Regions from separate parts of the Microbulbifer sp. CAU 1566 genome, predicted to be linked through region 1. Evidence: riboswitches for the same ligand, from Rfam matches in the RefSeq annotation. Region 1 holds a riboswitch; the other holds the start of a gene.
The links. Region 1 has a riboswitch for thiamine pyrophosphate ahead of M0G74_RS01570 (TonB-dependent receptor). Riboswitches for the same ligand answer to the same signal wherever they lie in the genome.
Positions count from the first base shown of each region.

Region 2: it holds a riboswitch for thiamine pyrophosphate, as region 1 does, so the genes downstream of both, thiC (phosphomethylpyrimidine synthase ThiC) here and M0G74_RS01570 (TonB-dependent receptor) in region 1, are expected to answer to the same signal.

Region 1 is NZ_JALNMG010000001.1:347,399-354,118, forward strand. Features, by position in the region: gene M0G74_RS01555 (phospholipase) at 1-947, shown strand, start outside; gene M0G74_RS01560 (peptidylprolyl isomerase) at 1,052-2,386, shown strand; gene M0G74_RS01565 (hypothetical protein) at 2,383-2,976, shown strand; TPP riboswitch at 3,094-3,209, shown strand; gene M0G74_RS01570 (TonB-dependent receptor) at 3,261-5,414, shown strand; gene M0G74_RS01575 (YkoF family thiamine/hydroxymethylpyrimidine-binding protein) at 5,429-5,689, shown strand; gene pnuC (nicotinamide riboside transporter PnuC) at 5,693-6,331, shown strand; gene M0G74_RS01585 (choline/ethanolamine kinase family protein) at 6,328-6,720, shown strand, end outside.
Region 2 is NZ_JALNMG010000003.1:568,105-574,824, reverse strand. Features, by position in the region: gene M0G74_RS10720 (aldehyde dehydrogenase family protein) at 1-1,334, shown strand, start outside; TPP riboswitch at 1,580-1,678, shown strand; gene thiC (phosphomethylpyrimidine synthase ThiC) at 1,819-3,744, shown strand; gene thiO (glycine oxidase ThiO) at 3,932-5,011, shown strand; gene thiS (sulfur carrier protein ThiS) at 5,011-5,211, shown strand; gene M0G74_RS10700 (thiazole synthase) at 5,225-6,088, shown strand; gene thiE (thiamine phosphate synthase) at 6,085-6,720, shown strand, end outside.

The DNA.
Region 1 (6,720 bases):
CCCACAAGCGTATTGCGATCGACGCCGTCAACTATATGCGCAATAACCCCGGCACCACGGAATACGCGAAACTGAAAGCCTGGGTGAACGCCGCCGGCTACACCGTGGACCAGTTTGCCGAGGTCCTGGGCCAGGGCGCCTACGATGTCGATGACTTTCAGGACACCTACCTCTGCGGTGCGGTTACCGGTGACTGTGTATACGCGCCGGTATTCAATGCCGGCGCCTCCCTGGTGAACTACACCAGCTACTGGCACTTCCAGAATCACACCCGCGGGCCCGACGTGCATGGCAACGACCTGGGTGGCTACAACTACGACTTGCTCACCGTGTGGGGGGATATCGATAACCTGGCCGCCAGCTGGCTGGTGGGCGATTACCTGGATGACGGCAATGGTGGTATGTCGGGCTGGTTCTGGGCAGATGATTCGGAGTACAACAGCTACGGCATTACCGAAGCAAACTATCGCCAGGGAAGTCATTCCGCAAAATCCATGTACGACGATTTCGAGGAAATCCCCTTCCAGCCCATCGACAACCTCGGCCAGTACTGGTACAGCCAGTTCCTCGCTCAGCCTACCGCGCAAAGCCTTGGTTTTGTCATGCACACCACCGACCTGCTGCAGCCCCACCACGTCTGGACAACGTCCGCACTGAACCACAGCGGCTGGGAAGGCTGGGTCGCCGACTACTATGACAGTGAAAACCTGAACGACGACACCCTGGTTACCCAGGCCCTGAGCAACTTTGTCCCGGTCAACAGCAACAACCACGATATCCGACCACTGCTCACCCAGGGTGGCGCACTGGCGTACAGCAGCGGCGGCATCGTGTTGTCGAGCACGGATCACAATGACCGGGTCCAGGTAGCGCGCACCGTTGTCCCCAACGCGATCGCCATGGTGGTTCACATCCTGAACCACGCCGCCCAGCGGGTAAGCCAGTAACTATCGATAGGTAAATCGGTAAGTACATCGATAAGTAAATCGGTAAGTAAATCGGTAACGAAAGAATGCCGGTATCTCGCGATACCGGCAGACGGAAATCAACAATGAAAAACAACAAGCTCTGGTTACTGGTTCCGGCAGTCGCAGTGATACTTTTGACCGCTACCCTGTTCACTCCTGCACTGCCAGATCATGTGGCGGCACGAATCGATGGCGAGGATATTACTTTTGAGGCACTGGACCTGTTCGTTACCGTAGCGCGGCAGCGAAACGCGTCCGCGGATCGGGAATCCGTGTTAAACGGTCTGCTGGAAAACCGGATCCTGGCGAACAAGTTCACAGGGCAATCGTCCGAGGCTGCTCCCTCTCTGGTGGGTTACGACCGAGATACCCAGCTGGAGCAACAGCTGTTCCGCCTCATTCGCAGCGCTTTCAGCGAATCACTGCAAAACGACATGCGCAATACTGGTACTGGCGATGTCCTGGACTTCCTTACCGCACCGCTATCCATCGATACCGAATACCTGGCGCCAGCGCTGCGGCTGCAACAGCAACTGTACACTTCGATGACGCCACAACAGCAGCAACAAGCAAAAAAACTGGTACTGGCCCGGTATCGTTTTCATCCGCAACAAGCGGAGCGGCAGCTGACACTGTGGGACTTGTACCGCCGCCAAAATATGCAGCTCAAGGTACAAATGCACAACCTGAATCAGGACTTCATTCGCGAGGCAATCCGGCAGCAGTTAACCACGGAATTTGTACTCGACTGGTTTGACCGCCAATCCGGTGTGAGTGAACCCTCTCGCGCGATCATCAAGCAGTGTGTGGAAGATGCACTGGTACGAGAATCTGGCCTGCGCCAAATGGGATTACTACAGGATATCCACGACGAAAACCCCAAACTACAGGCCCTCGCCAGACAGGTCACCGCGGAGGAAATTTCAAACTACTACTGGAGCCACCGGGACAAATTTACCCGGGTGGAAAAAGTCCATGCCTATCACATCCGCCTGGACAGCCAGGAGCTAGCGGACCAGGTGTACGCAGAAATTCAGGACGGCTTGCCCTTTGCGGAAGCCGTAACAGGTTACTCACGGGCCGAAGATAAAGCCTCCGGTGGCGCACTGGGGTGGATAGACCGCAACAGCCGTGAGGATCACTGGAGCAAGGCGCTGGCATTTGTGCAAACGCCCCATCTGGTTTCCCGACCCGTTCGCAGCCCCCAGAACGGCAAAGCGCTTTACTGGGAAATACTCTTTGTAGACCAGCGCGAAACCGGTTTTCAGCCAGCAGACGGCGAGTCAGTACGCTACCGGGCTGCCAACGCCATTGCGCAGCAAAAGCTACAGCAGACGTTCCAACAGTTACTGCACGAATCTCGGGAAGCCGCCCACATCGAAATACAAAGAGAAATAAACCGGAAGAACGCATCATGACGCGCCAGTTAATCACCTTCGCATTTATTTCCGCAGCTCTTCTCGGTGGCTATTGGTCTGGGTTTTGGCCGACAGCGGCTGATGGTGTCCCCTTCATTGGCTCCGGGCAGTCATCGCAAAAAGCTGACGCAATCGCCAAGCAGAGTCCCTCATCCTCCCCCGTGCAGTCATCCGACCAGCAACCTGCACAACCGAAAACCGCCAGCAAAGAACCTCAGGAGACAGAACCCAGCGCGGTTACCTCGCTGCGCCAGACTATGGCCGCAGGCGACCCGCGCATGCCCCCTCTGGCCCCCAGGCCCAGCGATCGGGTTGCTCCCACCACCCAAGAGCTGGCAGACCACAAGCTGTATCAGGCGTACGAAGCGCGTCAGCAGCAGCAGGTGTACGCCTCTTTTGCCGCCGCTTCAGCCAAAAAAATCGCCGATCTAAAAGACATGATCGCACTGGGACGGCAGGGCGGAGTATCACCGGAGCAGCTGGCTGAAGGTAAGAGAAAGCTGGAACGACTGCAGAAGCAGCGGGCGCAGCTGCTAGAGCAGCATCCACAACCTGCAGGAGAAGAGCCGCAGAATCAGGTCCAGCAGTGAGCCCATAGGTAGCCCCCATAAGTAGCCACAGCAGCAAGCCCCGTCCTCGACCTGGCGGCTGCTGGGGTTCACATTCACCAGTTCCGACGCTTCGGCATATCTGCTACCATCGCGCCCGTAAAACCTAAGGGGTGGCAACCGCCTGAGATGCCGCCAGATCATATCGGTCTGGCCCGCAAACCCTTGAACCTGATCCGGCTAATACCGGCGTAGGAATAGGTAGTCCACAAGCTCCCCTCTTCACGTCGCACTCCGGGTCTCTCACTTATTTGTTCGAGAGAGCCATGAATTCCAATAACTGCATCAAGCCCAGAACCAAACCCGGCATCAAGCCTGTCGCCCGGGCGATCGCCACTGCCGCAGCCTTGGCCAGCGTGCCTGCCGCTGCGGAAACCGCCATCGAAGAAGTGGTGGTTACCAGCCAGCTGCGTACGGCCAGCCAGTTTGACACCCCCACCAGCGTGAGTGTTTTGGATACCGCCGCCATTGAAACCCGCGGCGCGACCAATCTTGAGCAACTGCTGAATCTGGCGCCCAACGTGAATTTTTCCAGCGGAGCCTCTCGTGGCCGCTTCGTGCAGATCCGCGGTATCGGCGAGCGCAGCCAGTTTATCGATCCGGTGAATCCGTCCGTGGGCCTGATTGTCGACGGCATCGACTTTACCGGCCTCGGCCTCGCCGCCAGCACCCTGGATATGCAGCAAGTTGAGATCCTGCGCGGCCCGCAGGGCACCGTTTACGGTGCCAACGCGCTGGCGGGCCTGGTGAGCATGACCAGCAATGCACCGACTGCGGAAACCTTTGCAAAAGTATCCGCCGAAGCCGCCCGCTACGGTTCCCACACTCTTTCTGCGGTCACCAGTGGCCCACTGTCAGAGCAATTAAGCTACCGCTTCGCGATACAGAATCAGCAGTCCGACGGCTATGTGCACAACCGCTACCTGGATCGCAAGGACACCAACAACATTGACGAGACCGTGGCCCGCGGCAAGCTGCGCTACCAGGCCAGTGACGACCTGCAACTGGACTTCACCCTCTTCTACCTGGATGCGGACAACGGCTACGACGCCTTTACCCTGGATAACTCCCGCAACACCCTGTCCGACCAGCCGGGCTGGGATCGCCAGGAAGCCCTCGCCGGCGCAATGAGCGGACTTTGGACCGGCAACGAACTGTTCACCGTCAAATCCGTACTGAGCGCTGCCACCTCCGATACCGAATACGGCTATGACGAAGACTGGACCCATGTGGGCTTTCACCCCTGGGAATACAGCTCCACCGACAACTACCTGCGCGACCGCGACAACCTGAGCGCCGATGTGCGCCTGGTCTCCACCGACGAAAGTCGACTGTTCGGCGGCAGCACTAGCTGGGTGGCCGGTGCATACCTGCGCACCGAGGAAGAAGCACTGGAACGCAACGCCAGCTTCGCCAGCCAGTTCGATACCGACAATGCAGCCATTTACGGGCAGCTGAATACCGCCCTAAATGCGCGCTTCGAACTGATTACCGGCCTGCGCCTGGAGCAGCGCCGCGCGGAATACAGTGACTCGCTTGCGGTCACCAGCGATACCAGCGAAGACCTGTGGGGCGGCAATATCACCCTGCAGTTCAGCGCCACCGACAACACCATGCTTTACGGCACCCTGTCCCGCGGTTACAAGGCGGGCGGTGTCAACGGTCGCATTATTTCGGCCTCGGAAAACAACCCGGCCATCGGCAGCGAGACCTTCCTGTTCGATACCGAAAACATGCTGAACTACGAGTTCGGGGTAAAAGGTAATTGGCTGGAAAGCCGCCTGCAGGCCCAGGTCGCCGCCTTTTACCAAGACCGCAGCGACGTTCAGGCCAAGCAGTCCATCTTCAACCCGGAAGACTTTTCCTTCGATGACTATCTGGCCAATGCTGCCGGTGGTCACAGCACCGGTATCGAAGCGGAAATCAACTTCCAGGCCAGCGATACCCTGCAACTCTTTGCCACCTTCGGCTGGCTGAGTGCGGAATTCGAAGACTTTATCAGCAGCACCCACGTCGACGGCCGCGATGACAACACCGGCGAGACTTCGCCGGTGGACCTCAGCGGCCGCGACCTGGCCCACGCCCCCAACTACCAGTACTTCACCGGTGCCGAGTACGCGCTGACCAGCAACCTGACGGCGCGCGTGGAACTGGAAGGCAAGGACGACTTCTACTTGTCCAACAGCCACAACGAAAAATCCACCGCCTACGAACTGGTCAATGCGCGCCTCACCTACCGCGGCGACAACTGGGATCTTTCCCTGTGGGGCAGAAACCTCACCGACGAAGTGATCTACACTCGCGGTTTCTATTTCAGCAATCAGTTCGGCAACAATCCGGCCAACGGCTACGCGCCGGAAGCCTACTACCAGCTGGGCGAACCGCGCACTGCGGGTATCTCCGGCAGCTATACCTTTTAAGTAGGAGTATTGATATGCAACTCTCCGTAGACATCAGCATGTACCCGCTGAAAGACGAGTACATTCCGGCCATCAAGGATTTTATCCAGCGTCTGAACGAACAGCCTCAGCTGCAGGTAATCTCCAACACCATGAGTACCCAGGTATTCGGTGACTACGATGTGGTGATGGACGTCCTGAAAGTGGAAATGCGCAAATCCTGGGAGCAGTTCGGGCGCGCGATCTTCGTGTGCAAATTTATCGACGGCGACCTGAACCCCAACATTGGACTCTGATCCATGTTCTCCCCGGAAATCCGCGAAGCCATCGCCACCGCGTACGCCGCCATGACCCTGTGGGAAGTGGCAGCGGTGGTATTGGCACTGACCTATCTGCTGCTGGCAATGCGGGAAAATATCCTGTGCTGGTACGCAGCCTTTGCCAGTACTGCCATCTACCTGTTCCTGTTCTGGGACGTCAGCCTATTGATGGAATCGGCGCTACAGATTTTTTATCTGGTGATTGCCGTGTACGGCTGGTGGCAGTGGCGACACCGCAATAAAGAGGGTGAAAAGCTGCATATCCACCGCTGGTCCGCCGCCATGCATATCTCTGCATTTGCGGGCGTGGGTCTACTCACCCTGATATTTGGCTACGTACTGGATAATTACACTAACGCCGCCCTGCCCTACCTGGACTCCTTCACTACCTGGGGTGCCGTGGTAACCACCTATATGGTCACCCGCAAGGTACTGGAAAACTGGCTTTACTGGATCGTCATCGACGGTGCCGCGATTTATCTGTATATCGACCGCGAGCTGTATCTCACAGCACTACTATTTGTTCTGTATGTGATACTGGTCATCATCGGGTTTTTCCAGTGGTATGCGCTGTACCAAAAACAAACTGGTAGCCAGGAACAGACGGTTACCGCATGAACCAGAGCGTCGAACATCTCATTGCCAGCGAATGGCAACGATGGAGCGACAGACCGCCCAAACTGATTCGCCCGCTGGAAGGCGGGCTCACCAACCGCAGTTTCCTGATTGATGCGGGCGATAAAAAGCTGGTACTACGCATTAACGCCCCCAACTCCCTTGCGCTGGATCTCAATCGCGCCGCCGAGGCAGAGGCACTGCAGCAGGCTAGTCCGAAAGACCTATGTGCACCGCTGGTGTATGTGGATCCGGCTCACCGCTACCTGCTGACCCAATTTGTCGATGGCGCGCCGCTGGATATCAACCAGCCCCAGGCTTTTGCCCAGCTCGCGCAATTGCTACGGCAAATTCACCAGTTGCCACCGATTTCCGTGCAACTGGATATTGCC
Region 2 (6,720 bases), on a different contig from region 1:
GCGAGCAGATTGAAGCCTACGACTTCCACACCAAAGAACGAGTAGAGCAGGCGATCCAAACCCTGGTGGCCGGCCGCCAAATCCAGCGGGCCACCCCCGCATTTGAGCGCTCGAATATCCTGATGAAACTTGCCCAGCTGATGCTGGAACGCAAGGAAGACCTGGCCCGTTTGATTTGTGAAGAAACTGGCAAAACCATCAGCGACAGCCGAATCGAAATCGACCGCGCCTACAACACCGCCCTGTCCAGCGCCATGGAAGCCCGCAATATCAACGGCGAAGCCCTCGACTCCGACGCCTTCCCGCCCATGCGCGAAAAAATCGGTGTGGTACTGTGGAAGCCGCTGGGCACCGTGCTGTGCATCACGCCATTCAACTTCCCGATCAACATCGCAGTGCACAAAATCGGCCCCGCCTTTGCCGCAGGCAACACCATCCTGTTCAAACCCGGCCCGCAAAACAAACGTTCCGCGGAGCTGCTGGTAGAAATCTGCTACGCCGCCGGCATGGACAAATCCGTACTGCAAATGCTGATCCCGGATATCGAAGCAACAAGTTACGCGGTGTCCCACCGCGAAATCCAAGCCATCAACTTCACCGGCGGCACCGCCGCCGCCAACGCCATCGCGAAGAACGCCGGCTACAAAAAAATGCTGTTCGAACTCGGCGGCAACGATCCCCTCATCGTCATGCCCGACGCCGACCTTGATGCCGCCGTAAACGCCACCATCAACCAGCGCTTCGCCACTGCCGGCCAACGCTGCACCGCCGCCAAACGCCTGTTCGTCCACAGCGAAGTATTCGAAGTCTTCACCGAAAAGCTCGTCACCGCCACCGCCAATCTAAACGTCGGCGACCCGGCTCTTGACGACACCTTCGTAGGCCCCTTGATCCACACCGCCGCCGCCGACGAAGTGGCAGGACGCATTGAATCTGCCGTACAGGGCGGAGCAAAGGTTCTGTTTGGTCACAAACGCGAAGGCAACATTCTCTGGCCAACCATCCTCGACAACGTCGCCGACGACGCCGAACTGGTTGCCGAAGAAACCTTCGGCCCGGTTGTACCGCTGCGCAAGTTCGACGACGAAGCCGAACTCGTGTCTCTTATCAATAACTCGCCCTTCGGCCTGCAAGCCGGCGTATTTACTCAAAACCTCGCCCTCGCCAAACGTCTATACAACCAACTGGACGTAGGCCTGCTCGCCGTCAACGACGGCCCGGGCTTCCGCGCCGAACATTTCCCATTCGGCGGTGTAAAGGAAAGTGGGGTAGGCAGAGAAGGCGTGAGCTACGCCATCCGCGAAATGAGCTATCAAAAAACACTGGTGATCTGATCAGTTGCTACAAAGTATTTAACTTGAATCGAAGGCCGGGTGCTGGGTGGAAGGTTTCAGGAGCGTCGGCGACAGGACGTCGCCGCCGCAGCGCCCAGGGATGGGTACACAGCGGTCCTGAAACCTTCCACCCAGTGCCCGGCCGCCACCGCAAGAGCTACGAAGCTCCCACTACGATAGGACCAGGCTAACGCCAAAATACTCCAAAGACTTGTCCTTCCGGTCAAATTACCACTATACTCGGCCCCAACTTGTCGGAGTGCCTTTGGGCTGAGATCGCTGTTGCGAGATCCGTTGAACCTGATCGGGGTAACCCCCGCGTAGGGAACAAGATCTGAATTCGCTACTTTTCGTACGCACGTTTGAATCCAGATTTAAATGCATTTTTAAATCTGCGCGTCCGAAACCCGCTCTCCCATCTGCCCCCCGGCATCCACTCACGGATACCATCCACGGAACGTCAGAAATGACGCAAGGGGTCAGCATGTCTCAAGTCGCCGAACCAAAAACCAACACTAATAAAACAAATAAGAAGAGCCGCGCCGAACAGCAGGAAAGTGCCAAAAAATTCCTCGATAACCTCACCGCCCAACAATTCCCCAACTCCCGCAAAGTCTACCTGCAAGGAGAGCATGAAGGCGTCAAGGTCGGCGTTCGCGAAATCTGCCTAGGCCAAAGCCTCGTCGGCGGCGACGAACAAAACCCCGTATTTGAGCCCAATGAACCGTTGCAGGTCTACGACACCGCCGGCCCATACTCCGACCCAGACTACAAACCCAATGTCCGCGAAGGCCTGCCGAAACTGCGCCAACAGTGGATCGAATCTCGCGGCGACACCGAAATACTCGACACCCGCCAGGCCGCCTACAGCCAGAAACGCATGGCCGACCAGGGCCTCGACCATATCCGCTTCGATAACCTGCCCGCACCGCGCAAAGCCAAGCCCGGCAAGAACGTCACCCAGATGCACTACGCGCGCCAGGGCATCATCACCCCGGAAATGGAATTTATCGCCATCCGCGAAAATATGGGCCGCGCGAAAATCGCTGAGGAACTAACGACAACGGACTATCAGAAAGCCCGCGAAGGCATCTATATTCCGCCACAAATCACCCCGGAATTCGTCCGCCGCGAAGTCGCCGAAGGCCGTGCCATTATCCCCGCGAACATCAATCACACAGAACTGGAACCGATGATCATCGGCCGCAACTTCCTGTGTAAAGTGAACTCCAACATCGGCAACTCCGCGATTACCTCCTCTATCGAAGAAGAAGTGGAAAAACTCGTCTGGTCCATCAAATGGGGCGGCGACACCGTAATGGATCTTTCCACCAGCCAAAACATCCACGAAACCCGTGAATGGATCCTGCGCAACTCACCGGTACCCATCGGCACCGTACCGATTTACCAGGCCCTGGAAAAAGTGAACGGTATCGCCGAAGACCTCAACTGGGACGTATTCCGCGATACCCTGATCGAACAGGCAGAGCAGGGCGTCGACTACTTCACCATCCACGCCGGCGTATTGCTGCGCTACGTACCACTGACCGCCAAACGCGCCACCGGCATCGTCTCCCGCGGTGGCTCCATCATGGCCAAATGGTGCCTCGCCCACCACAAAGAAAACTTCCTCTACACCCACTTCGAGGATATTTGTGAAATCCTGAAAGCTTACGATGTCAGCTTTTCACTCGGCGACGGCCTGCGCCCCGGCTGTATCGCCGACGCCAACGACGAAGCCCAGTTTGGTGAACTGCACACCCTCGGCGAACTCACCGAAATCGCCTGGAAACACGACGTCCAAACCATGATCGAAGGCCCCGGCCACGTGCCCATGCACAAGATCAAACAAAACATGGACGAACAGCTGGAGCACTGTCACGGCGCACCTTTCTATACCCTCGGCCCATTGACCACCGACATAGCCCCAGGCTACGACCACATCACCTCCGGCATCGGTGCCGCCATGATCGGCAGCATGGGCTGCGCCATGCTCTGCTACGTAACCCCCAAAGAGCACCTCGGCCTGCCGAATAAAGAAGACGTAAAAGAAGGCCTAATGGCCTACAAAATCGCCGCCCACGCCGCCGACCTCGCCAAAGGCCATCCAAGAGCCTACAAACGCGACGACGCCCTCTCCAAAGCCCGCTTCGAATTCCGCTGGGAAGACCAATTCAACCTCGGCCTCGACCCCGAACGCGCGCGCATGTACCACGATGAAACCCTGCCAAAAGAATCCGGCAAGGTCGCCCACTTCTGCTCCATGTGTGGCCCGAAATTCTGTTCAATGAAAATCACCCAAGACGTACGGGATTACGCAGCGAAGCAGGAAGCAGAGGCCAACAAAGGAATGGAAGAAATGTCGATCAAGTTTAAAGAACTAGGCGCAGAGATCTATCACAAGGGGTAACCCCCAAATTAATAGAAACTGCTTAGTGAAACGAGCAGGTAGTGGTACGGGTAATTGTTTGCCAGACCTTCCGCGAGAGGGACCTCGCGGAAGAGCCCCCATGGATGGGTTCACGGCGTGTCTGGCAAACAATTACCCGTAGCACTGCCGCCCCGAACCTCCCAAATACCTACCCCGGAACCCTAAAGTGGCAGAGCGGAAAATAAATATCGCAGTAGCGGGAGCCGGCCTGATGGGCCGCCTTCTAGCCTGGCGCTTGTCTGAAAAAGGCCACCAAGTAACCCTGTTCGAATCCGGTAGCCTAGAAAAGCCTGCGGGTGCCTGTCACGCCGCCGCCGGCATGATCTCGCCACTCTCCGAACTGTTCCACTGCCCACTCCCCATCTATCAGCTCGGCATGCAAAGCCTGCAATACTGGCCATATTGGGCAAAACAGCTGGAACAGGCGACTGGCACTAAAGTCGATTATCGCGAAAAAGGCAGCATCCTCATCGCCCACCCACAAGACCGCAGCGAACTCCTGCAATTCCAACAGGAGCTCAACGCCAAACTGGGCTCGGATAACCGCGACCAACTGCAATGGCTAGACAACAACGCCCTGCGAGACCTAGAGCCTGAACTCGACCGCTTCGACCAGGGCCTTTACCTGGCATCCGAAGCCGACATCGACAACCGAAAACTACTGCCGGCGCTGCTCAAAGCGCTCAAGCAATACGAAATCGAAATCCGCGAAAACACCCCGGTAGATTGCGGCTCCGAAACAATCCAGACCGAAAACGGCAACGAATACTTCGACCTGGTCATCGACACCCGCGGCCTCGGTGCAAAAAATCAGATCAATGGCCTGCGCGGCGTCCGCGGCGAAGTCATGGTCGTAGAAACCCCGGAAGTGCAATTAAACCGCCCCGTTCGCCTGCTGCACCCCAGATACCAACTCTACGCCGTACCCAGAGCCAACAACCAGACCGTCATCGGTGCCACCGAAATCGAAAGCGAAGACAGGAGCCCCATATCCCTGCGCTCCACCATGGAACTCTCCAGCGCACTCTATTCGATTCACCCCGCATTCGCCGAAGCCCGAGTCATTGAAACCCGCGTTAACTGCCGCCCCGCCACCATGGATAACTTACCGGTAGTGGAAAGCGAGCCGGGTCTTATCCGCATCAACGGCCTTTTCCGCCACGGCTACCTGCTGGCCCCCGCGCTGGTAGCCCAGGCCGAAAGCGAAATTTCCAAATTCATCCAAACGACTGAACAGGTGACCTGATGCAATTACTGGTCAACGGCAAACAACACAATTTTGAAAGTGAAAAATCATTGTCGGAATTGTTGCAACAACTGGGCTACAGCGGCGAGACTTTCGCTGTTGCCTTAAACGGCGACTTCGTGCCCCGTGCCACCTACGAGCAAACATTGCTGAATGCGGGTGATAGCCTGGATATCGTCGCCCCGGTTGTAGGAGGCTGAAAGGAGAGAGCAGATGGCCGATAAACTGAAACTCTACGGCAAAGAATTCGATAGCCGTTTACTGGTAGGCACCGCACTCTACCCGTCACCAGCGATCATGCGCGAATCCGTCGCCGCCTCCGGATCGGAAATCATTACCCTGTCCCTGCGCCGGCAAAGCCCGGCTCAGCAGCAGGGAAAAATGATCTGGGACTATATCCAGGAATCCGGTTGCCAGTTGTTGCCCAACACCGCCGGCTGCAAAACCCCGAAAGAAGTCATCGCCCTGGCGGAAATGAGCCGGGAAATATTCGGCACCGACTGGCTCAAGCTGGAAGTGATCGGCGATGACTACAACTTGCAACCGGATCCTTTCGGACTGATCGAGGCCGCGCGGGAGCTGATAAATCGGGGTTTCAAGGTATTACCTTATTGCACCGACGACCTGGTGGTATGCCGCAAATTGCTGGATGTGGGTTGCCAAGTACTGATGCCCTGGGGTTCCCCCATCGGCACCGGTCGCGGCCTGATGAACAAATACAATTTGCAGACGCTACGCGAGCGGCTGCCGGATACGCCGCTGATTATCGATGCGGGTATCGGTGCACCGTCCCAGGCGTGTGAAGCCATGGAAATGGGCTTCGATGCCGTACTGCTCAACACCGCCATCGCCAAGGCCCAGAACCCGGTGCTGATGGCCGAATCTTTCAAGCTTGCTGTACAGTCCGGCCGCGCCGCACGCAATGCAGGCCTGATGCTCAAGCGCCAGACCGCCAGCCCCAGTACTCCGACACTGGATATGCCGTTCTGGCAGCAGACTCTCAGCGCCGAACGTATCGAGAAAAATGGTGAGGGGGAGAAAGTCGAGGGGGAAAAAGGCGAGGGCGAAAAGATATGAACGATACAGAACACCAGCGCCCAATTGTCTGGACCATCGCAGGCAGTGATTCCGGTGGCGGTGCGGGTATTCAGGCGGACCTGCTCACCATGCACTATCTCGGCGTCCACGGGTGTAGTGCCATCACCGCAAATACCGCCCAGAACACCCTCGGGGTGCCAGCGATCAATGCGGTATCCGATGAAGTGCTGCAATCGCAGCTGGATGCGCTGCTCGCCGATCTCAAACCCGCAGCCATCAAGATCGGCTTGCTTGCAAATGCCGGACAGGTTCGTCTGGTGGCCGAATTCCTGCGCGCGTTGAAACCCCGTGGTGAGACAATCCCGGTGATCTACGACCCGGTCGCTGTCGCTACCAGCGGCGCACAGTTGACCGAAGACAGCACTGGCGCTGCCGTACTGAGCGAGCTGCTGCCCCTGTGCGACCTGATCACACCCAACAGTATTGAGTTGGAATGGCTGGCCGGAACTGGTGCTGACAGCGCAGAAGCCATTCTCAAGGCTGCACACAAGGTGCGAGGCAATCGACACGCGGCTCTGCTGGTGACCGGCGGCCACTTTGAGTTTGAACCGGGTACTACGGCAGACCTGCTGTGCTCAGGGGCCGGTGAGAATGTCAGCAACGACTGGTTG